DNA from 3 places in the Pseudomonas sp. D(2018) genome. Region 3 is predicted to be linked to each of the others. Evidence: riboswitches for the same ligand, from Rfam matches in the RefSeq annotation. Region 3 holds a riboswitch; each other region holds the start of a gene.
What was found. Region 3 has a riboswitch for cobalamin ahead of btuB (TonB-dependent vitamin B12 receptor). Riboswitches for the same ligand answer to the same signal wherever they lie in the genome.

Region 1 (7,763 bases), on a different contig from region 3:
GTAGTCGACGATCAGGATCACCTCCGGGTCGCGCTCCACCACCGTTTCCCAGTTCACCCGCGACCAGCTCGAAGCCAGATCGTCCATCAGGTTGCGTCCACCGGCCGCCTCGATCAGCGCCTGCGGCATGGCCAGGCGACCCGCCGTGAAGGGTCGGTCCTCACCGCTGTCATAGAGGAATACGCTCGGCGCCGGCACGTCTTTCGGCACGCGTTGACGCACCCGTTCCACCCGGCCACGCAGGTCGCTCACCAGCGCGTCGGCGCGCGGCTCCACATCGAAGATGCGCCCCAGGTTGAGCAGGTCGGCGTAGAGATCCTCGAGACGCGCGGCGTCACGCGGCATCACGTGGGCACAGGACTCGGTCAGCTCGTACACCGGAATGCCCAGCGGCGCGAGCGTGGCCGGCGTGACCTCGCCCCCCACGTGCATGCCGTAGTTCCAGCCGGCGAAGAACAGGTCGGCACCGGCATTCAGCAGGTTTTCCACCGAGGGGTAGCGCGGCGCCAGTTCCGGCAGGCCGGTCAGTTGCGCGCGGAAATCCTCATCCAGGGTCTTCCAGCCGCTGATGCCGCTGTAGCCCGCCATGTTCGGGCGCAGGCCGAGGGCGAGCAGCATGCCGGTCAGGTTGACGTCCTGGCTGACGGCGCGCTGCGGCGCACGCTCGAAACGCACTTCACGCTGGCAACTGGTGATGGTGACCGGGTAGTGCCCGGCCTGGGTGAAAGTGGCGACGAACAGCAGGCTTGCGCCCAGGGACATGAGAAATGGCTTCATCGGGTGATCCAGGTAATCCGTGGGTGACCGGCAACGGGATGGAGGTCCACCAGCGCCTCGGTGCCGAACACCTGCAGCAGCAGGTCTTCTGTCAGCACGTCGGCCGGTGCGCCGCTGGCCACCAGGCGGCCGCCGTCGAGCACATGGAGGCGGTCGCAGAAAGCGGCGGCCAGGTTGAGGTCGTGGAAGCTGGCGAGAACACCCAGCCCCAGGCTGCGGAGCTGGCGCAGCAGGTCCAGTTGGTAGCGCGGGTCCAGGTGGTTGGTGGGCTCGTCGAGGATCAGGACCTGCGGTTGCTGCACCAGGGCGCGGGCCAACAGCACGCGCTGCTTCTCGCCGCCGGACAGGTTTTCGAAGGGCTGGATGCGGCGCTCCACCAACCCCACACGCGCCAGCGCCTCATCCACCAGGCGCTGGTCTTCTTCGCTGTCACCGTCCAGCAACCCCTTGTGCGGCATGCGTCCCATGGCGACCACCTCGGCCACGCTGAGGCCGAAGTCCTGGGGAAACTCCTGCAGGACCACGGCGATGCGCTGGGCGCTCCAGCGTGGTGATTGCCGCCAGAGGTTGGCGCCCTCCAGCTCGACGCGGCCCTGCTGGGGGCGATGGAAGCGATAGGCGCAACGCAGCAGGCTGGTCTTGCCGCTGCCGTTGGGGCCGATGAGCCCGACGAATTCGCCCTCCCCCACCGCCATCTCGACGCCTTCCAGCAAGGACTGGCCCGGGCTCGGAGCCCAGGCCAGGTCGTGCAGCGAAAGGCGCGCCATCAGAACGTGATGTCCGTGGTGACGAAGAACGAGCGCGGCTCGCCGAGGAACCACTGCTGGCCGCTGTTGGTCTGGCTCACCGCGTACTGGCGGTCGAACAGGTTGTTCAGCTCCAGGCCCAGGGTCAGCTGGGGCGTGGCGCGCCAGCTCAGGTTGGCGTCTGCCACGGTGTAGCCGGGCACCTCGATCTGGTTGGCGGTGTCGGCGTAGCGGTCATCCACGTAGCGCAGGCCGGCGCCCGCGCGAACATTGCCGGGCAGCGCCTTGTTCACCCAAAGGTTGGCGGTGCGACGCGGCACGTCCACCGGGCGATTGCCGGCGCGGGAAACGCCGCCCTGATAGAACTCGTCGTATTCGGCGCGTACCACCGAGGCGTTGGCCGACACCTGCCAGCCTCGGGCCAGGCTCAGCTCCAGGCTGGCTTCGATGCCGTCGGCGGATTGCTGGCCGATCTGCTCGGCGACACGGGTCACCGGGTCGGTGGTCAGCAGCTTCTCCTTGACGATGTGGTAGCCGGCCACCGTCCACTGCCCGCGCCCTTCCCAGAACTGCTGCTTGAAGCCGAGCTCGGTCTGACGGGCCTCGGTGAGGTCCATCTGCTGTTGGGTCGGGTTGAGGCTGATGAGGTTGTTCACCCCGTCCTTGCTGGTGCCGTACTGGCCGTAGAGCGAGGCATTCGGCGTCAGTGCGTAGACCAGGCCCGCGCGCCAGTTGCCGCCGGAAAGGCTGCGGTCGCTGCGGGTGCCGGCGCGCAGATCGTCACGGTCGATGTGCACCTGGTCGCGGCGCGCACCGGTGATCAGGGACCAGCGCTCGCTGAGCTGCAGCTGATTCTCGGCGAACAGGGCGAAGGTGCGGGTCTGGCTGCGCGAGTGCGGGCGGTACGCGGACGCGCTCTGGTAATAGCCAGGCGCCGGGTTCCAGGGGTCGATGTAGTCGCCGCCGATATCGTTGTAGGGCGAGTTGTTGGTCAGGTCGAAGCGGATGCGGTTGACCTCGGTGCCCACCAGGGTGCGGCTGGCCAGACCCAACAGCGAATGATCGAAGGTGAAGGTCTGGCGATCGCCGATCTGCTGCTGATGGTGCTTGATGCGCAGGTAGTCGCTGCGCAGCATGTCCTCGCGGCTGTCGTCCCAGGTGTAGGCCTCGGCATTGCGCCAGTAGCGCCGCGACTTCAGGTAGTAGAGCTGGTTGCTGGCGCTGACCTGGTCGGAGAGGGTCCAGTCGGTGGTCAGGCGGGTCCACTGGTCGTTGTAGTGCTGCTCGGCATTGCGCAGGTTGTAGTTCTTCTCCCGCAGGCTCTCGCGGTAGCGGCCGTTGATCAGCGGGGTGCCGAAGTAGCTGCCGGGCTCCAGGTCGCCCTGGTCATGGGCCAGGGTAAAGGCCAGGTCGTCGCTGGCCTGCCAGCGCAGGGCGGCACCCAAGCTCAGGCTCCGGGCATCGCCCCGGTCCACCCAGCCCTGGGTCGCCTGGCGGTTGACGGTGGCGCGGTAGCTCAGGCTGTCGCTGAGGGAGCCGCCGCTGTCCAGGGCGAACTGGCTGCGATCGTAGGAGCCGTAGCCCAGGCGCACCTGGTTGCGGATTTCGCCCTCGAAGGGCGTCTTCGACAGGTAGTTGATCACCGCCCCGGTAGCGCCTTCGCCATAGAGACTGGAGGCCGGACCGCGCAACACCTCGATGCCCTCCAGTTGCCAGGGATCGGTGGGGAACGTGGTGGTGCCCATGCCGGTGTAGAGGCGGATGCCGTCGAACAGTTGCATCACCGAGGCATGCCCGGTGAAGCCCCGCGCCGAGAGGCCGGTGCCACCATCGCCGGGGGTGCCGATGAAGCTGAGGCCGGGGGTGCGGGTCACGGCGTCCTGGGCGCTGCGGGCATTGCGCTCGCGCAGGGTGTCGCCGCTGAGGGAGGTGGTGCTGGCCGGGGTTTCCAACGCGGAGAGGCCGAGCCGCGAAGCGGTTGACTGGGACTTGTGCAGATCGGTTTCGGCAGGTTCCAGGACCTGGCCATCGACCTGGGTGGCCGGCAGGCTCAGGGCCGGGGATTCAGCGAAGGCCGAGGATGTCGCCAGCAGGCCGGCGAGGACGAACAGGGATGAAGACTGGGGATAGCGCGCCATGGGAATTCCAATTCAGGGTGCAAGGCACGGCAATCCCGATGGAACGCGCAAAAGCAGACGCGGGCGCGCAGGCACCCACGGTCAGCGTCAACGCCCGCCCACCGCGGGTTGCCAAACGAATGCCTCAGGCCGGTCTCCGGGCTTGTGAGGGTCATGAAAACCTCGCCTTCCCATGCTGTGCAGCACAGTGGCCTGTTGAGGGTTTCGCTCACTTACCGTTGCGGGGGCAGCGCCGGACTGGTTCCTCTCGGAACGCACCGGCTTCCCGTTTAACCTCACGCGCGGCGGCGTGAGACACCTGAAGCGGCGCGGATAGGAACATTCGTGGGTGGGGGAGTCAAGCTCAGCCCCGGCGAGAAACCCGCAATAATCCCGGTGCGCAAACTGGATAGTCGGGCGGCTCCCAGTCTCCTGGGGCGCAATGGAGCCATTCGCTCAGAACATCCGAAGGTGATCGCTGAACACGCCAATCTCAGCGATGTGAGGTTGCAGGCGGCAACGTTCAATGCCCCTTACCAGGTTCGCCGGGACACTTCCCGGCGCCCCTACGTCTTAATCAGCAAATCCGGTACTTGGCGCTCTTCCACGATCCGCTCCTGCACCCAGCGCAGGACCTCTTCCTCGTCGCGCATCCGGTACCACTCCCCGTCGGGATAGAGGCTGGCGGTAGGGCCGAGGTCGCAGGGGAACTGGCACTGGGTACGGGTGATGTGCACGCCGCCTTCACACTCCAGCTTGCCCGTGGCCTTGAGGGTTTCGCGCAGCTTCTTCCACAACGGCAACGCACCACGGCGGGTGCAGCGGGGGCCGTTGCACAGCAGCAGGCGGCGGGCATGGGGCGGAATGCAGGACCAGGCGTGGCTGGCGGGAATCGCCGGCACACTCGCGCACTCCAGGTGCAGTTCGGCACGCCCGGCCAGTGCACAAGCGGCGCCGGCCGGATCGCTGTCGAACTGGCCGAGGAGGCTGGCGACGAAGAGGTGCTCCGGAGCGCCCAGAACCGCCAGTTCGCTGCGCAGCCAGTCCAGATGCTGGGCGGACGATTGCGGGTCGAGGTCGATCACCAGCAATGGGCGGGGACTGGCCTGCACCGTCTGCCAGAGCCCGTCATGACCGGCTGAGGTGTCGACGATATCGGCCAGCGCCTCCTCGCCACGCAGGGCGATGAGCTGGCGACGGAAGAGTTCGGCGAAAGAGCCTTCGGCAAGGTCCGGCCCGGCGAACAGCACGCGGGCGTAAGGTGTTGCGGTCATGGGGTGTCCAGATGGATGGCGAGGGCCTGCCAGAGGCCTTCGACGGAATCGAATTCACGGGCCACGGGCGGCAGCTCCGGGCGCTTGAGGATCAGTATCGGCAGCCCCAGCTCGCGGGCCACTTGCAGCTTGGGTTCGGTGGACTGGCTGCCGCTGTTCTTGCTGATCAGCACGTCGCTGTGCAGCCGCGCGAACAACTCACGCTCGCCGTCCAGATCGAAGGGGCCACGGGCGCCGATCACCTCAAAGCGTTCACCCGCCGGCTGCCCCTGCAGGCAGCGCACGGTCCAGTGCTGCTGCGGCGGGATCTCGTGCAGGTGCTCCAAAGGTTCGCGGCCGAGGGTGAAGAAGGGGCGACGGAAACGCTTCAGGGCTTCGATCAGCTCGGCCCAATCGGCCACCTCTTGCCAGTCGTCATCCGGGCTTGCCTGCCAACCGGCGCGACGCAAGGCCCAGCAGGAAATGCCCGCCTGTTCGGCCGCCGTCGCGGCGTTCCGGCTCATCTGTGCGGCGTAGGGATGGGTGGCATCGACCAGCAGATCGATGCCCTCCTCCGCGATGAAATGCGCCAGTCCCTCGGCGCCGCCATAGCCCCCCACGCGTACCTGGCAGGCCAGGTCATCCGGCACCTTGCCAAGGCCCTTGAGGCTGTAGACATGTTCGGGGCCGAGGCGGCGCGCCAGCGCCAGGGCTTCGCTGACGCCGCCCAGCAGGAGGATGCGTTTCATCGTTGCTCCACAGCCTCGCCGACGATATTGCCCTGGCGATCGATGGCGAAGACTTCCAGCGCCACGCTGGCCGGCACCGTCTTGCGGGCGAAGGCCAGGGCGTGGGCGCAGACCATATTGCCCAGGGGAATGCCGGCGTCATGGGCCATGACCAGCGCCAGCTGGCTGGTATTGGCACCGCGCATGGCCGCCTGCAATTCGGCGCTTGCGCCCAGTTCGGCAGCCCACTGCGCCAACAGCGGCAGGTCGATGCTGGAGTTGCGGCTGTGCAGGTCCATATGGCCGGCGGCGAGTTTGCTGATCTTGCCGAAGCCGCCGCACAGGCTGAGTTTTTCCACGGGTGCCTTGCGCAGGTGCTTGAGCACGGCACCGGCAAAGTCGCCCATCTCGATCAGCGCGGTGTCGTCCATGTGGTAGCGACGACGCATGGCGTCTTCGCTGGCGTTGCCGGTGCAGGCCGCCAGGTGGGTGAAGCCGTTGGCGCGGGCGACATCGATGCCCTGATGGATCGATGCGATATAGGCCGAACAGGAGAACGGTCGGACGATTCCGGTGGTGCCCAGGATGGAAAGGCCGCCGAGAATGCCGAGGCGCGGGTTCATGGTTTTCAGCGCCAGCGCCTCGCCGCCCTCGACGCAGATCGTCACCTCGAAGCCGCCGGCAAACCCGTGGTCGCCAGCGAGTCGAGTGAGGTGCTCAATCATCATCTGCCGGGGTACCGGATTGATCGCCGGCTCGCCCACGGCCAGTGTCAGGCCGGGTTTGGTGACGGTGCCTACGCCGGGGCCGGCATGGAAACGCACACCCGGCGCGGTAGCCAGGCGCACCTGGGCGTAGATCAGCGCGCCATGGGTCACGTCCGGGTCGTCGCCAGCGTCCTTCAGGGTGCCTGCCTCGGCTCCGCCCTCGATCAAGCGACAGAACTCCAGGCGCATCAGCACCTGCTGGCCCTTGGGCAGGACGATCTCCACCGCATCCGCCGCCACGCCGCCCAAGAGCAGGCGCGCCGCGGCCAGACTGGTGGCCGTGGCGCAGCTGCCAGTGGTGTAGCCACTGCGCAGGGGAGCGGGTTGTTCGGGGGTTTCGTCACGCATGGAGAATGGCGGGTCCGCTCAAGGGTTTTACCTAGGGATCACTTGGTCACTTCAAGCAAGGTAATCGGCAACGCCGAACGCCAGGTATCGAAGCCGCCCAGCGGCTGTGCCTGGGCGACGGCGATGCGGGTGAGTTCGCCGCCGTGCAGCTCGCGAAAGGCTACCAGCATAGCTTCGCTCTGCAGAGTCACGGCGTTGGCGACCAGGCGACCGCCGGGCTTGAGCTGGTTCCAGCAAGCGTCCAGCACACCGGGCTCGGTGACGCCGCCGCCGATGAAAATGGCATCCGGCGCGGGCAAGCCCTCCAGCGCCACCGGGGCCTGACCGGCGACCAGTTGCAGACCGGGCACACCAAGGGCATCGCGGTTGTGGCGGATATGTGCCTGGCGGCCTTCGTTGGCTTCGATGGCAATGGCACGACAACCCGGGTGTGCGCGCATCCACTCGATGCCGATGGAGCCACAACCGGCGCCTACATCCCAGAGCAGCTCGCCAGGACGTGGCGCCAGCCGCGCCAGGGTGACGGCGCGGACATCACGCTTGGTGAGCTGGCCGTCGTGGCGGTAGGCGTCGTCGGGCAGGCCGGTGGTCAGCGGCAGCGAGCGAGTGCCTTCGTCGGGGTGCACTTCGACCGCCAGCAGATTGAGCGCGGCAGCCTCGGTGAGGGACCAGTCGCTGGCGATGCCGTCGATGCGTCGTTCACGTTCGCCCCCCAGGTGTTCCAGCACGCTGAGCCGACTCGGGCCGAAACCACGCTCGGCCAACAACGCGGCGATGGCCGCCGGGCTGCTGCCGTCATTGCTCAGCACCAGCAGGCGGGCGCCAACGTGAAGGTGAGCATTCAACGCAGCCAGGGGACGGGCGACGACCGAGAGCAGGGTCACGTCCTGCAGCGGCCAGCCCAGCCGCGCGGCGGCCAGCGAATAGGACGATGGCGCCGGGATCACCCGCATCTCCTCCGCAGCCACCTGCCGCGCCAAGCTGGCACCGACACCGAACAGCATGGGGTCGCCGCTGGCCAGCACGC
Region 2 (7,763 bases), on a different contig from region 3:
CCAGAGCCCGCGCTGCTGCGCTTCCACCAGCCGCTCGGCGATGTCGCGCAGGGCTTCGGGGTTGTGCTGGCGAATGAATTCGCGGGTGTCCGCGTCCAGCAGGTAGGCGTCGGCCAGCAGTTGGTACTGGTGGTCGTCGATCAGCTCGCTGGTGGCGTCGAAGGCGAAGAGGTAATCCACCGTCGCCGCCAGTTCGAAGGCGCCCTTGTAGCCGTGGCGCTTCATGCCGGCGATCCACTTCGGGTTGGCGGCACGGGAGCGGACCACGCGAGCCAGTTCTTCTTTCAGCGAGCGGATACGCGGCAGGTCCGGCTGGCTATGGTCGCCGTGGTAGCTGGCCACTTTCTCGCCACGCAGGGTTTCAGCGGCGGCGAGCATGCCGCCCTGGAACTGGTAGTAATCGTTGGAGTCGAGGATGTCGTGCTCGCGGTTGTCCTGGTTCTGTAGCACGGCTTGCAGCCGCTGCAGCCGCTGGGCGAAGCGCTCCCGCGCCGGGGTGCCGGCATCCTGGGCGCCGTAGGCGTAGCCGCCCCAGTTGAGGTAGACCTCAGCCAGCTCGGCGCGGTCCTGCCACTGGCGTTCCTCGATGGCGCCCTGCACCCCTGCGCCGTAGGCGCCGGGTTGGGCGCCGAACACGCGCCAACCGGCTTGTAGGCGCGCATCCTCGGCGGGCAGGCCCTCGTCGGTGAGGCGTTCGCTTTCCGTTTTCACCCGCGCCGCCAACGGGTTCATATCCTCCGGCTCATCCAGTTCGGCCACGGCCTGCACGGCCGCGTCGAACAGGCGGATGAGGTTGGCGAAGGCATCGCGGAAGAAGCCCGACACGCGCAAGGTCACGTCCACCCGAGGGCGGTCGAGCAGGGACAGCGGCAGGATTTCGAAGTCTTCGACCCGCTGGCTGCCGGCCTGCCACACCGGGCGTACGCCCATCAATGCCAGCGCCTGGGCGATGTCATCACCCCCGGTGCGCATGGTGGCGGTGCCCCAGACGGAAATGCCGAGCTGGCGCAGGTGGTCGCCGTGGTCCTGCAGGTGGCGTTCCAGCAGCAGGCTGGCGGACTGGAAGCCCAGTCGCCAGGCCGTGGGCGTGGGCAGGTTGCGCACATCGACGGTGAAGAAATTGCGCCCAGTGGGCAGCACGTCGAGACGTCCGCGACTGGGCGCGCCGCTGGGGCCGGGCGGGACGAAGCGACCTTCCAGCGCCGCCAGGACGCCGCCGATCTCGGCATCGCCACAGGCGTCCAGGGTGGGGGCGATGACGGCGCGCAGGTTGTGGATAACCGCATCGCTGGCCGGGCCGATGGAGCCGAAGTCAGTGGTCTGGATCAGGCCCAGGGCCAGCAGCTCCAGACGTTCGCGTGTGTCGCCATTGCTGCGCCAGGGCTCATTGCTGACTGCGTCCAGCCATGCCGGGCGGGGGCCTTCCCAGGGTTCGGCCCAATTGAGGTCGAGCGGGTCGCGGCCCAGTTGCAGGTCGTTGGCCAGGGCGCGCAGCAGGCTGGCGTTGGCGCCCTTGCCGTCGCCACGAGGGATGCGCACCAGGGACAGCAGCGTGTCGTCGCGCAAGCGTCCTGCGGGAGATTCGCCAAACACGTGGAGGCCGTCGCGGATCTGCGATTCCTTGAGGTCGCAGAGGTAGGCGTCCAGCTGCGGCAACCAGCTCTCCGGGTCGTCGCTGATGACCAGGTTCAGTTCGCGATCCAGGGCCGTTGCCTTCACCAGTTCGAGGATTTCTCCGCGCAGCTGCACGGCGCGGCGCGGGTCGAGCAAGGAGGCGTCGTAGTACTCGTCGGCCAGGCGCTCGAGGTCGCGCAGCGGGCCGTAATTCTCGGCGCGGGTCAGCGGTGGCATCAGGTGATCGATGATCACCGCCTGGGCGCGGCGCTTGGCCTGCGCGCCTTCGCCGGGGTCGTTGACGATGAACGGGTAGATGTTCGGCAGCGGACCCATCGCCGCGTCCGGCCAGCATTCGGCGGACAGGCCGACGCCCTTGCCCGGCAGCCATTCCAGGTTGCCGTGCTTGCCGACGTGGATCAGCGCATCGGCGGCGAACACGTCGCGCAACCAGAAGTAGAAAGCGAGGTAGCCGTGGGGCGGCACCAGGTCGGCATCGTGGTAGATGGCCGCTGGGTCGAGCTGGTAGCCGCGCGCCGGCTGGATGCCGACGAAAACGAGGCCGAAGCGCAGGCCGGCCACCATCATGCGACCGCTGCGGAACATCGGGTCCTGCTGCGGCTCCCCCCAGCGCTCGATGACCGCGCGCTGGTTGGCCTCTGGCAGGCGGGCGAAGCAGGCGAGGTAGTCGGAAAGGGCCAGGCTCTGGGCGCAGGGGCGCGCATCGAGGCTGTCCAGGTCGTTGCTGACACCACCGAGCAGGCTGTGGATAAGCGCGGTGCCACTCTCCGGCAGGCCGGCCAATGGATAGCCTTCGGCCTCCAGGGCGCGAAGGATGTTCAGCGCGGCAGCCGGGGTGTCCAGGCCCACGCCGTTGCCGATACGGCCGTCGCGGGTAGGGTAGTTGGCGAGGATCAGCGCCACGCGCTTGTCGGCATTGGCCTTGCGCGAAAGCGCGCACCAGCGTCGTCCCAGTTCGGCGACGAAGTCCATGCGTTCCCGCTGCGGCAGGTAGCAGACCACGTCGCTCTGGCTGCGCTCGCTGCGCCAGGCCAGGCCCTTGAAGCTGATGGGGCGGGTGATGATGCGACCGTCCAGCTCCGGCAGCGCGATGTGCATGGCCAGGTCGCGCGGACCCAGGCCCTGCGGGTTGTCACGCCAGAGCGGTTCGTTGTCCAGCGAACAGATGGCCTGCAGCACCGGAATGTCGCGGCGGAACGGGCGCAGGCTGGGGGCGTCCGGGTTCGACTGGGCAAAGCCGGTGGTGTTGATGATCAGCCCGGCGCCCGCGGCGTCCAGCCAGTTTTCCACAGCCGCCAAGCACTCCGCTTCCTTGAGGCTGGCGACGGCGATGGGCAGGGGATTCAGCCCCTGGGCGGCGAGGCGCTCGCAGAAAGCGTCGATAAAGGCCGTGTTCGCGGCCTGCAAGTGGGTGCGATAGAAAAGGAGCGCGGCGACCGGCTGATCGGAGCGCCAGTCGGCCTGCCAGTCTTCCAGCCGCGCCGGGCGTAAGCGCGGGTGGTAGAGGGCGACACGGGGCAGGGCCTGAGGCTCGTTCCAGGGGCAATCACGGTCGAACCAGCGGTTGGCCAGGCAGTTGAACAACTGCCGGGCGTTGTCCAGGCCGCCCTGGCGCAAGTACTGCCAGAGGCGCTCGGCGTCTTCCGCGGGAACGGTGCACAGGCTGGCCAGCTCCGGGTCGGGACGGTCGTCTCCCGGCACCAGGATCAGCTTCGCTCCCCGTTCGGCCAGGGCCACCAGTTGCTCGATGCCGTAGCGCCAGTAACCCACGCCGCCATGAACGGAGATCAGGATGACCTTGGCATGCTGCAGCACCTCGTCGACGTAGAGGTCCACCGAGGCGTGGTTCTGCAACTGCATGGGGTTGGCCAGGCGCAGGCTCGGGTAGTCGTCGGGCAATTCGCGGGCGGCCTCGGCCAGCAGCGCCAGGTGCGAGTCGCCGCTGCAGAGGATCACCAGTTCGGCGGGTGTCTGGGCCAGGTGGGCGATGCCGTCGTCCGGGACGAAGCCGCCGGGTTGGGTGCGCAGGAGGTGCATTTACTCCCCTTTCCCTCTGGGAGAGGGGATTTGAATGCGTTTCATACGAGAGCCGTGCGCAGCTCGTTGGCAATCACTGCCTGATCCAGTTCCTGACCGATCACCACCAGGCGGGTGCTGCGGGTTTCGTCGGTCAGCCACTTGCGGTCGAAGTGCTTGTCGAAACGCTTGCCGACGCCCTGGATCAGCAGGCGCATGGGTTTGCCGGGGATGGCGGCGAAGCCCTTGATGCGCAGGATGTCGTGGCGCACCACCAGTTGGCCGAGGGCTTTGATCAGGGCGGCTTCTTCCACTTCCGGCAGGTCGACGTGAAAGGAGTCGAACTCGTCGTGGTCGTGGTCTTCATGACCTTCGTGGTCATGGTGGGTGGGGCGGCTGTCGATGTGCAGTTCCGCCTCGGCGTTCAGGCCCAGCAGCACGCTGAGCGGCAGCTTGCCGGCGCTGGCTTCGACGATCTTCACCGCAGGTGGCAGTTCCTCGGCCACCTCGGCGCGCACGGCGGCCAGGGCCTCGGCGTCGAGCAGGTCGGCCTTGTTGAGGATCACCAGGTCGGCGCTGGCCAACTGGTCTTCGAACAGTTCGTGCAGGGGGGATTCATGGTCGAGGTTCGGGTCCTGCTTGCGCTGCTCGTCCACCTGCTCGGGGTGGGCGGCGAAGGTGCCAGCGGCCACGGCCGGGCTGTCGACCACGGTGATGACGGCGTCGACGGTGCAGGCGTTGCGGATTTCCGGCCACTGGAAGGCTTGCACCAGCGGCTTGGGCAGGGCGAGGCCGGAGGTTTCGATGAGGATCTGGTCAAGGTCGCCACGGCGCGCTACCAATTCGCGCATGACCGGGAAGAACTCTTCCTGCACGGTGCAGCACAGGCAGCCGTTGGCCAGCTCGAAGACGCGGCCAACGGCCTCTTCTTCGGTGCAGCCGATAGAGCACTGCTTGAGGATCTCGCCGTCGATGCCCAGCTCGCCGAACTCGTTGACGATCACCGCGATACGGCGGCCTTCAGCGTTGTCCAGCATGTGGCGCAGGAGGGTGGTCTTACCGGAGCCGAGGAAGCCGGTGACGATGGTGACGGGGAGTTTGGCCAGGGTTTTCATGCGCGCCTCTGCGTGGTCGGTCGGCGGGCATGACGAACGCAGCGGGGCTCGCCCCGCGCAACGGATTCGCCACCGGATCACCCCGCCCGGTTGTCTGGAATGTCGTCGAGGCAGGTCTCCTGGCTCACGACCCTGCGCTTGGCGCGGCACCTTCGCCTTCCCGCTTGCGCAGTGGCGTTTCGAAAGGCCTGGGGGCGTTCACAGTTGCGGGGGCAGCCGTGGCCTTGACCACGTTCCCTCTTAGCTCCGGCGTACAGCCGGAGAACCTCGAAAGGGCGAAGGCTACGCAGCGCCTGGGCGACGGTCAATCACGGCAGTTGACGCTTGGTCGGACTCGTGATGTCCTAGCACGGTTTTTTCAGGTGCCTTGCGTCGCCGTACGCGAGGTGAAACGGGAAGTCGGTGCGTCCATTTTCGGACTAGTCCGACGCTGCCCCCGCAACGGTAAGCGATCGTAGGGTTAAGTACGCCACTGTGCCGACACGGCATGGGAAGGCATGCCCGTCCAGCCACAGGCTGGCGTCGTGAGCCCGGAGACCGGCCTGATCAGCTTTTTGGCAACCCGCGGTGGGCGGGCGCAAGCCGGAAATCGGGGTGCTCCTGCGCCCGCTTCCCTCGCGCGCGTTCCTCTGCCGGTATCGTTAGCAACGCAGAGGGAATCTCCATGTCCAGCCGCACCCTGTCCCATTCCGCCGCTTCTTCCTCGACCCTGGCCCAACGCCTGCTGCTGGCCATCGGTGCCAGCCTGATCGGCCTGTCCCTGGTGTATTTCGCCGGCTTCTCGCATATCGAGGCCATGCACAACGCCGCTCACGACACTCGCCACAGTGCCGCCTTCCCCTGCCATTGAGTGATTCCCGGATGATCAAGCGCATCGCCCAGACCGCCGGTTTCGCTGGTCTGATCGCAGCCCTGGTGCTGACCCTGTTGCAGAGCCTGTGGGTCACCCCGCTGATTCTCCAGGCGGAAACCTATGAAAACGCCGAACCTGTCGCTCAGGTTGAGCACGACCATGAGCATGGTGGAGCTGCCGTGGCCCATACCCACGAACACAGCGCCGAAGCCTGGGCGCCGGAAGATGGTTGGCAGCGCACCCTCTCCACGGGTGGCAGCAACCTGGTGGTCGCAGTAGGTTTCGCCTTGATTCTTGCCGGACTGTTCAGCCTGCGTGGCCCGACCCGTGCCTGGCAGGGCCTGCTCTGGGGCCTGAGTGGTTTCGCCACGTTCGCCCTGGCACCGTCCCTTGGCTTGCCGCCGGAACTGCCGGGCACCGCCGCCGCTGATCTGGCCCATCGTCAGACCTGGTGGGTCGGCACTGCCGCTTCCACTGCCGTGGGGCTGGCGCTCATTGCCTTCGGCCGCCATTGGGCTCTGCGCGTGCTGGGCGTCGTACTGCTGGTGATCCCCCATGTCGTAGGTGCGCCGCAGCCCGAAGCCCACTCCAGCCTGGCGCCGGAAGCGCTGGAACATGAGTTCATCGCTGCTTCCCTGATCACCAATGCGGTGTTCTGGGCCGTGCTGGGCTGGGCCGCGGCCTGGCTGTACCAGCGTCACGCGTCGCCGTCTGCTTGAAGCTGGTCGCTGGGCTGGGCTGCCGACGCGGCTGCCCGACGGACGAATTGCAAGGCCTGCTGATGCAGTGCCTTGCCGAAGCCGGCGCTTCACTCGATGATCTGGCCGCGCTGGCCAGCAGTGAGGCGAAGGCCGCGGAGCCGGGGCTGATCGCCCTGGCCGAGCGGTTGCGGCTGCCGCTGTATTTCCTGCCTGCGGATATCCTTGTTGCGGAGGACATGCGCCTGAGCCAGCCCTCCGAGCGTGTCCGGGAGGTCGCCGGCAGTGCGGGCGTGGCGGAGGCCGCCGCCCTGGTCCAGATCGAAGTCCTGTTCGGCGGTCGCGCCGCCCTGCTCATCGACAAACGTCGCAGCGCCGGTGCTACTTGCGCCCTGGCCTGCATCCTGCACGAGGCTTGACGGCCATGACGGTCTATTTCATCGGCGCCGGCCCCGGCGATCCAGAACTCATTACCGTGAAGGGCCAGCGCCTGATCCGCGCCTGTCCGGTGATTCTCTACGCCGGTTCGCTGGTGCCCGAGGCCGTGCTGGCCGGGCACCGCGCGGAGTTGGTGGTAAACACCGCTGAACTGCATCTGGATGAGATCGTCACGCTGCTGGTCGAAGCCCATGCCAGGGGCCAGGACGTGGCGCGGGTGCATTCGGGTGATCCATCGCTCTACGGCGCCATCGGCGAGCAGATTCGCCACCTGCGCGAACGGGACATCCCCTTCGAAGTGGTGCCGGGGGTAACGGCGACTGCCGCGTGCGCCGCGCTGCTGGGTTGCGAGCTGACTCTGCCGGAGGTTTCCCAGACCCTGATCCTCACCCGTTACGCCAGCAAGACGCGCATGCCTGAAGGGGAAGAACTAGGCGATCTGGCCCGTCACCGCGCGACCATGGCCATTCACCTGGGCGTGAGCCAACTGGCGAAAATAATCGAAGAACTGCTGCCGCACTACGGCGCCGACTGCCCCATTGCCGTGATCCATCGCGCCAGCTGGCCGGACCAGGAGCAGGTCACCGGCACCCTGGGGGACATCCTGCCCAAGGTCACGGCACGGGATTTCCGCCGCACGGCGCTGATCCTGGTGGGCGAGGTGCTGGCCGCCGAAGGCTTTGCCGATTCCTCCCTTTATCGGGCCGATCACGCTCATCTCTACCGACCCGGCAAGGCGTAGCCGCCACGCGGCTAGTGACGTACGCCGGTGAAACCCGCAGAATGCGGCTCTTATGCGGCGGGCAATTGGCCCGCACACTCTCTCTAACCGGCTTTAAGCGACCTTTTTCTCTATGCGAATGCGCTTGATGCTGTTGGGTGGCGGCAATTCACTCGGACAGGCGCTGATTCGCCAGGGTGCCGAGGAAGACATAGGTTTTCTCGCTCCGCGCCCGCCCGAACAGGGTTGGGACGCCGCCAGCCTGACCCAGCTGCTCGATGACACCC
Region 3 (7,763 bases):
GGTGGCGTTGGCGTTCCAGTCCCAGCCCAGCCACTGGCTACCGAGGACCAGCTCCAGGCCGTCGATGCGCGCCTTGCCGATGTTGTTGGGGCCGCCATAGAGGCCGAGGGTGGAGTCGTAGGCGATCAGGTCGTCCACATGGGTACGGTAGGCGTTGATCGACCAGCGGCCCCAGTCGTGTTGACCGGCAAGGCCAGCTTCGAAGCTTTCCGAGGTTTCCGCGTCCAGGTCGGGGTTGCCGTAGCCCGGGTAGTACAGCTCGTTGAAGCTGGGCGCCTTGAAGGCGGTGCCGTAGCTCAGGCTGAAGCGCACGGCGTCGGTCAGGGCGTAGCCCCAGGCGGCATTGCCGGTGTCGTGGGTGCCGAACTGCTCGTTGTCGTCGCGACGCAGACTGAGTTGCCAGTCCTGGCGGCCGTACTCACCCAGGTACTGGGCGAACCAGCCCTTGTTCAGGCGGGAATCTTTCTCGAAGGCCGTGGAGCTGCTGACCCGGTCACGCTGCCAGTCGTAGCCGAGGGTCAGTACATGCCCTTCGGCCAGGGTAAGGTCGTTGAGCCAGGAGGCGCTGTCCCGCTTGGAATCGAAGCGCGCATCGAACACGCCGTCGGTCCAACTGGTGGATTTGTCTTCGCTACGGCCGGCCTGCAGGGTCACATCCCAGATTTCGACCGGACTGAAGCGCGCACGACCACCCAACAGTTCCTGGCGGTTGTCGGCATTAGCGTTGTGGCCGCCCAGCGGGTGGAAGAAGCCGAACTGGTCGATGTCGTCGTAGTCGTTGTGCGCCTTGGCGCGCATCAGCGTGCCGTCCAGTTCCAGACCATTCTCGAACCGGTAACCGGCGCGCAGGCTGCCGGAAAGGTTGCGGTAGCCGTCGGCATCGGGCTCGTAGTAATCACTGCCCAGGCGCCGGGAATTGATGCCGTCGGTGTCCTGGCTGCTAACGCCGAGGCTGTACCAGGCTTTGCCATCGCCACCGGACACGCCAGCGCTGCCTTCATAACTGTCGTGAGTGCCGTAGCCTGCGGAGAACCAAGGCTTGGCCCCTTCCTTGCCACCTTTGCGGGTGAATATCTGGATCACGCCGCCAATGGCTTCGGAGCCATAAAGGCTGGAGCGCGGCCCACGGACGACCTCGATGCGTTCGATCAGCTCGACAGGCAGGTCCTGGAAGGCCGTCAGCCCGGCGCTCACCGAGCCGACCTTGACGCCATCGATCAGCACCAACACGTGATCGGACTCTGTGCCGCGCATGAACAGCGTGGTGTTCTTGCCCGGCCCACCGTTATTGCTGAGGGTGACGCCCGGCACCTTGCGCAGCAGGTCGGGGACGGACTGTGCCTGGCTGCGCTCGATCTCTTCGCGGTCGATCACGGTGGTGGCAGCAAGACTGGCGCGCACCGGCTGCTCGCTGCGGGTGGCGGTGACGACCTGCTCATCCAGCGTCAGGGGCGCTGCGGCCAGGAAAGGGGAAACGGACGTACCGCCGAGCAGCGCAAGCGCCGCCGGCCTGATGAAAGGCTTGCGAATCAAGGTTGGATCTCCGTCGTGCCACCCGCGCGACATCTGTAGGGGGTACTGCATGCGGAAGGCTCCGCGATGCCCAGGTTGCGACAGGCCGGTCTCCGGGCTTGCGAGTGGAGCTGAGCTCCTGTGCCGCGCCTTCCCATGCGTTAGCACAGTGGCCGATTGCGACTTCTACTCGCCTACCGTTGCGGGGGCAGCGCCGGATTCTTCATCGGAATGGACCGGCTTCCCTGTTTCACCCCGTAGTTCAGAACCACGGGGCACCTGAGGCAGCGGCGAAGGTTAGAGGGTGCGCGGGGTAGCGTCAAATGCTAGCGGACACGTGCCATTCAGTGCCTCGGATTGAAGCCGGCGGGTTTGCCCGCCAGCCAGTCGACGAAGGTGCGCAGGCGCTCGTCACCCAACAGGGCCTCCCGGCTGTTGTAGTTCAGGGCCAGCTCCTTTTCGCTGAACAGCTTGTGGATCTGGTTGTGGCAGGGCCTGCACACCCAGAGGGTGGCGGTGATGCGCTCGTTTTTCGCGTAGCGCTTCTGCACGTAGGGCTTGTCGTGCAGGGCCTTGGGAATCAGGTGATGACGGGTGAGCGCGGCAGGCCGGCCACACAACTCGCAGGCATCGGGCTGGGGCGGCAGGCGTATCGGTTCGGGCATACCCGTCAGCGCTTGCGGCAGAGCGTCAGGCCATCGCCCACGGGCAGCAGCGACAGGTCGATGCGCTCATCAGTCTTCAGGGTCAGATTCAGGGCCTGAATGGCGCGGGTGTCGGCGCTGTCCGGCTCGGCTTCCAGCACGCGACCGCTCCAGAGCACGTTATCGAAAAGGATCATCCCGCCCTGGCGCACCAGGCGCAGGGCCTCTTCCAGGTAGGCCGGATAGTTGGCCTTGTCGGCGTCGATGAAAATCAGGTCGAGGCTGTCATCTTCCAGGCTCGCCAGGGTATCCAGTGCCGGCGCCAGGCGCAGCTCGATGCGTTCGGCCAGCCCCGCCTCCTGCCAATAGCGACGGGCGATGGCGTTGTAGTCGCCGGGCAGGTCACAGCAGATCATCCGGCCGTCAGCCGGCAGTTCCGCCGCCATGCACAGGGCACTGTAACCGGTGAAGGTGCCCACTTCGAGAATGCGACGAGCGCCGGTGAGTTTGACCAGCAAGGCCATGAACTGGCCCTGCTCCGGGGCGATCTGCCAGCGCGCCATGGGCATGACGGCGGTTTCGGCGCGCAGCCGCTGCAACAGCGGCGTGTCCCGTAGCGAAACATCGAGGAGATAGCCGTAGAGGGCGTCGTCGAGGTTCAGCGTGCGGTTGGTCATGACAACCTCAGTGGGATTGGGCCAGGCGTGGATCGAAGATTACGCGCTTGGCGCTGAGATAGCTGCGTTGCCAATAGCTGTTCGACAGGCTGTCCAGACGCACCGTTCCGCCGGTGCGCGGCGCGTGGACGAAACGCCCCTCGCCTACATAGATACCGGCATGGCTGACCTGCCCGCCGCCATTGGTGGCGAAGAACACCAGGTCGCCGCTTTGCAGGGCATTGAGGCTGATGCTGGGTGTACGCATGGAGATCAGTTCGCGCGTCGAGCGCGGCAGGGCGATACCCGCGGCGTCACGGTAGACGTAGCCGATCAGGCCACTGCAGTCGAACCCGCTGTCAGGGGTGTTGCCGCCCCAGCGATAGGGCGTGCCCACCAGGCCCAGGGCACGGAACAACACGTCTTCGGCTACGGGCGAGAACGAGTGGGCAGGGCTGGTGACAGCGGGAGGGGAATAAGGCGGCGGTGACTTGCCCGCACAAGCGGTGAGCAGCGCAGCCAGGGTGATGATGGCGAGGCGGTTCAGTGCGAGCATGGCAAGTCAGTCCTGACTTGAGGAATGCACGCTAATTTGCTGATCTCACAATGATATTGCAAGCGAAAGCTGCACGACTGGGCAGAAAAAAGCCGAGGCGGCCACTTGGGGCCGCCTCGGCTTGTCGTCTCGCGCCGGCTGGATCAGCGATGCAGCAGGTGGCGAGTCGGGGTATTCATGGCCAGGACGCGCTTGGCTTCCATGTAGCTGGCCTTCCAGTAGCGGTCGTCGAGGCTGTCGACGCGCACACCACCGCTGCGGCTGCTGCTGGAGTGGATGAAGCGATCATCGCCGATATAGATGCCGGCGTGACTGACGCGGCCGCGGCCACGATTGTTGAAGAACACGATGTCGCCGGGCTTCAGCTCGCTACGAGCGATCACCGGAGCATCCAGGTTGATCATTTCGCGAGTGGAACGCGGCAGCTGGATACCAGCCTCTTCCTTGAACAGGTAACCGACGAAACCGCTGCAATCGAAGCCGGTCTTCATGGAACGGCCACCGAAGCGATACGGAGTACCCACCAGCTCGAAACCACGCTCCAGCAGGCCATCGGCCAGGGACGGCATCTGGTAGGGCTCATCGTCGGTGAGGTTGGCAAGATCCAGGGCGGTGGGCCCACGATCCGCCAGCAGCGAATCGGGTGCGCCGTCGGCTACGGGAGCCTGGGCCTGGGCCTGGGATTGCGGTTGCTGCTGCACATTGCCTGCGCAAGCGGCGAGAAACAGAGCGAAGGTGAGAGGCACGAGGGGTGCGAAGCGCTTCAGCATGGGCACGACCGTGTCGAATGGTTTCTGATGAAGGCGCGACTATGCCCGCTATCAAATCCATTTGCAAATTTAATCGCCCGAAATGTGACTCAGCAGTCCTTGCAAAACATCTAAGGCCTTTCCTCTGAGGTGAACATCGACGACGGGGCTGAGGTCGGTGAGCGCCGGATTGATTTCCACGGTGAAACCGCCTGCTTGGCGGGTGCGGATGACGGGCTCGATGATGTAAGGAAAGCTCGCCGTGGTTCCCACCGAGATCACCGCATCGAATCCCTTGCGTAGCTCGGCGTAGAGGCTGTCGATGGCCTGCTCTGGGAGCATTTCTTCGAACAGCACCACGGGTGGGCGGAGAATACCACCACATTCATGGCATTTGGGAGGCATTTCTCCTGCCAGATGTCGGGCAAGGTCAGAACTTTCCGCCCCGCAGGACTGGCAGTAGAGCGGCGACAAGTCGCCATGGATCTCGATCAGCCGCTCCGGCGGCGAGCCCGCCTGGCGGTGGTAGCCATCGATGTTCTGGGTCAGCACCCAACATTCGGGCTTGAGCCGCTGCAGCTGGGCGATTGCTTCATGACCGGCGTTCGGCCGGGCGCCCAGACAGGCGCGGCCGAGTTGGGCGAGGTACTTCCAGCAGAGCGTCGGGTTGCGCCGCAGCATCGGCCCGGAGAGTGCCTCTTCTATAGGCAACCCCTCCTCCGTCACGCCGTTGTAGAGCCCACCCAATCCGCGATAGGTGGGCAACCCCGAATCAGCCGACAGCCCGGCCCCGGTGATGACCAGGATTCGCTCGGCCGCCTTGATGGCTGATGCCACGCGCTGGATATCCGACATGCTCCCCTCCTCTGCCGGCCGGCGCCGAGCGCCCGTCGCGGCTCAGTGATTGACGGTATGGGCCAGCATCACGGACAGCTGGCACAGCGGGCGGCCGCTTTCGGCATGCCACTGGTTGAAGGCCGCCTGGACCTGGGCCAGATCTTTCTGGCTGGTGGGCGCCTTGTCGATAATGTCCTGGGCCTTGAGGGCCGCAACCATGTCATCGGTCGGAATGAAGGTGTCCTTGCCGACCATGCGCAGGAAGCGCGGCGCCGACAACCCGCCCAACTGGTTGCCATGCTTGGCCAGGTACTTCCACAGGCCGACGATGTCGGTCACCGGCCAGTCGGCGATCAGCGCGCCGAAGCTGCCTTTCTCCCGGGCCACGTCCAGCACGAACTGCGCATTGCGCGGCACACTCTTGAGCTTGCCCAGGTGGCGGATCAGTCGCGCGTCCTGCATTAGACGCTCCAGATGCTCGGCGCCCATCAGCACCACTTTCTCCGGGTCGAAGCCGAAGAACACCTCTTCGAAGGCGGGCCACTTGGCGTCCACCAGGCTGTGCTTGAGGCCTGCACGGAATACCCGCAAGGCCATCAGCGACAGATAACGGTCGTCACTCAGTGCGCGCAGCTCGGCTTCGCTGCGCGGTTGCGGCAGACGTGCTTCCAGGGCCTCGGCGGAGCCGAAGCGGTTCAGGCAGTACTCGTGGAGCCAACGGTAGTCGCGCATGCAGTGTCCTTTCGATGCGGAAACGATTCCCTTTAGGAGCCAGCTTGCTGGCGAGCCTTCGCGAGCAAGCTCACTCCTACAAGGGCAGGTCAGATATTGACCACGTCGAGGGTACGCGGCGCCGCGGTTTCGTCGATGCGCAGGTTGGCGAAGTCGAACAGGTTGCGGTCGGCCAGCTGCGAGGGCACCACGTTCTGCAGGGCGCGGAACATGATCTCGGTACGGCCCGGGGACTTGCGCTCCCAGTCGTTGAGCATTTCCTTGACCACCTGGCGCTGCAGGTTTTCCTGGGAGCCGCAGAGGTTGCACGGGATGATCGGGAACTCCTTGAGGATGGAGTACGCCTCGATGTCGGCCTCGTTGCAGTAGGCCAGCGGACGAATCACCACGTTGCGGCCGTCGTCGGCACGCAGCTTCGGGGGCATGGCCTTGAGGGTGCCGCCGTAGAACATGTTGAGGAAGAAGGTTTCCAGGATGTCGTCGCGGTGGTGACCCAGGGCCATCTTGGTCGCGCCGATTTCGTCGGCGAAGGTGTAGAGGGTGCCGCGGCGCAGGCGCGAGCAGAGCGAGCAAGTGGTCTTGCCTTCCGGGATCTTCTCCTTCACCACCGAGTAGGTGTCCTTCTCGATGATGTGGTACGGAACGCCAATGGATTCCAGATAGGCCGGCAGGACGTGTTCCGGGAAGCCGGGCTGCTTCTGGTCCATGTTCACTGCGACGATCTCGAATTTGATCGGCGCAACCTTCTGCAGGTACAGCAGCACGTCCAGCATGGTGTAGCTGTCCTTGCCACCGGACAGGCAGACCATGACCTTGTCGCCATCCTCGATCATGTTGAAGTCGGCGATGGCTTCGCCGGCCAGGCGGCGGATGCGTTTCTGCAGTTTGTTCTGGTTGACCGAAAGGGTGCCCATGGTGCTCTGAAATCCGGGGGAGATGCGAAAAGCTGGCTATTTTACGCACAAAGCGCGCGCGGCCCCAGCCCCATTATCAGCCTGTGCTAGGCTCCCGCCGATGAGCCACGACCTCGACCCCAACCAAGACCTGAGCGATCAGCTCCACGAACTATTGCGCGGGGCACCCGAGGGCCTGAGCGAGTATCAGCTGATCCAGGCACTCAAGGCTCACCACTCCACCCACATTCCCCATCTGGAACTCACCGACAGGCTGGTGCTGTTCCGCACCCACTTCCTGGTGTTCAACGCCCTCTACCGACTGCGCGACCACCTCAACGCTGCGGGCCAGGCGCAGCTCGCCATCAGCCCCTTGTGCGTGCAGCTACTGCCATACAAGCCCGGCACCACTTCCTCCCTCAGCGAGCTGGACCCGCTGCGCGACTATTACCTGGACCTGAAGAACCTGCGGGACACGACCGAAGAAGACGTGGAACGCCTGCTGGCCAGCTTCTGGACCCGCATGCAGGGCAGCGAGGAGAAGCTCGCGGCGCTGGAATTGTTCGGCCTGCACAACGGCAGCCAGCCCCTCAGCCTGGCCGTGATCAAGCAGCGCTACCGGCAACTGGTGAGCCAGCACCACCCTGATCGCGGTGGCAGCACGTCGCGCCTGCAATCGATCAACAAGGCCATGGAAATACTTCAACGCTATTACAGCTGAGGCTGAATCTTCGATTCGCTCTAAGGCGACGCCGATCAGCCTGCCTATACTGCGACATAAGGTCGCATAGGTCGGCCGGGCACCGGGTGGCGCTGGCTACGCACCCCCGGCGCTTGTCTGGGGGGCGACCTCATAATAATGAGGAGGTGTTCAGCATGATCCACCACGTTTGGGGGCTCTTCACCCATCCCGATCAAGAGTGGCAAGAGATCCGTGGCGAAGAGGAAAGCGTCAGCCACATGTACCTCACCCACGTCCTGATCCTTGCTGCAATTCCCGTGATTTCTGCCTATATCGGCACCACCCAGGTCGGCTGGGTACTGGGCAAGGGCGATCCCGTGATGCTCACCCAGGCCAGCGCGTTGCAGATGTCCATCATGTCCTACCTGGCGATGCTCGCCGGCGTGGCAGTGATGGGCGGATTCATCCACTGGATGGCGCGCACCTACGACGCCAATCCGAG

Region 1: it holds a riboswitch for cobalamin, as region 3 does, so the genes downstream of both, FFS60_RS19695 (TonB-dependent siderophore receptor) here and btuB (TonB-dependent vitamin B12 receptor) in region 3, are expected to answer to the same signal.
Region 2: it holds a riboswitch for cobalamin, as region 3 does, so the genes downstream of both, cobW (cobalamin biosynthesis protein CobW) here and btuB (TonB-dependent vitamin B12 receptor) in region 3, are expected to answer to the same signal.

The regions. Positions count from the first base shown of each region.
Region 1 covers NZ_SCOK01000034.1:1,244-9,006, forward strand. The annotation lists gene FFS60_RS19685 (ABC transporter substrate-binding protein) at 1-777, opposite strand, end outside; gene FFS60_RS19690 (ABC transporter ATP-binding protein) at 774-1,544, opposite strand; gene FFS60_RS19695 (TonB-dependent siderophore receptor) at 1,544-3,661, opposite strand; cobalamin riboswitch at 3,771-3,978, opposite strand; gene FFS60_RS19700 (ferredoxin) at 4,207-4,914, opposite strand; gene FFS60_RS19705 (cobalt-precorrin-6A reductase) at 4,911-5,642, opposite strand; gene FFS60_RS19710 (cobalt-precorrin-5B (C(1))-methyltransferase) at 5,639-6,736, opposite strand; gene cbiE (precorrin-6y C5,15-methyltransferase (decarboxylating) subunit CbiE) at 6,775-7,763, opposite strand, start outside.
Region 2 covers NZ_SCOK01000085.1:3,494-11,256, forward strand. The annotation lists gene cobN (cobaltochelatase subunit CobN) at 1-3,672, opposite strand, end outside; gene cobW (cobalamin biosynthesis protein CobW) at 3,714-4,766, opposite strand; cobalamin riboswitch at 4,858-5,051, opposite strand; cobalamin riboswitch at 5,110-5,327, shown strand; gene FFS60_RS27520 (CbtB domain-containing protein) at 5,425-5,616, shown strand; gene FFS60_RS27525 (CbtA family protein) at 5,628-6,338, shown strand; gene FFS60_RS27530 (cobalamin biosynthesis protein) at 6,335-6,736, shown strand; gene cobM (precorrin-4 C(11)-methyltransferase) at 6,742-7,497, shown strand; gene FFS60_RS27540 (sugar nucleotide-binding protein) at 7,610-7,763, shown strand, end outside.
Region 3 covers NZ_SCOK01000001.1:260,387-268,149, forward strand. The annotation lists gene btuB (TonB-dependent vitamin B12 receptor) at 1-1,533, opposite strand, end outside; cobalamin riboswitch at 1,599-1,810, opposite strand; gene FFS60_RS01080 (hypothetical protein) at 1,857-2,177, opposite strand; gene FFS60_RS01085 (O-methyltransferase) at 2,183-2,833, opposite strand; gene FFS60_RS01090 (C40 family peptidase) at 2,841-3,368, opposite strand; gene FFS60_RS01095 (C40 family peptidase) at 3,512-4,138, opposite strand; gene FFS60_RS01100 (NAD-dependent deacylase) at 4,208-4,972, opposite strand; gene FFS60_RS01105 (DNA-3-methyladenine glycosylase I) at 5,015-5,686, opposite strand; gene ttcA (tRNA 2-thiocytidine(32) synthetase TtcA) at 5,776-6,600, opposite strand; gene FFS60_RS01115 (DNA-J related domain-containing protein) at 6,701-7,300, shown strand; gene FFS60_RS01120 (Yip1 family protein) at 7,456-7,763, shown strand, end outside.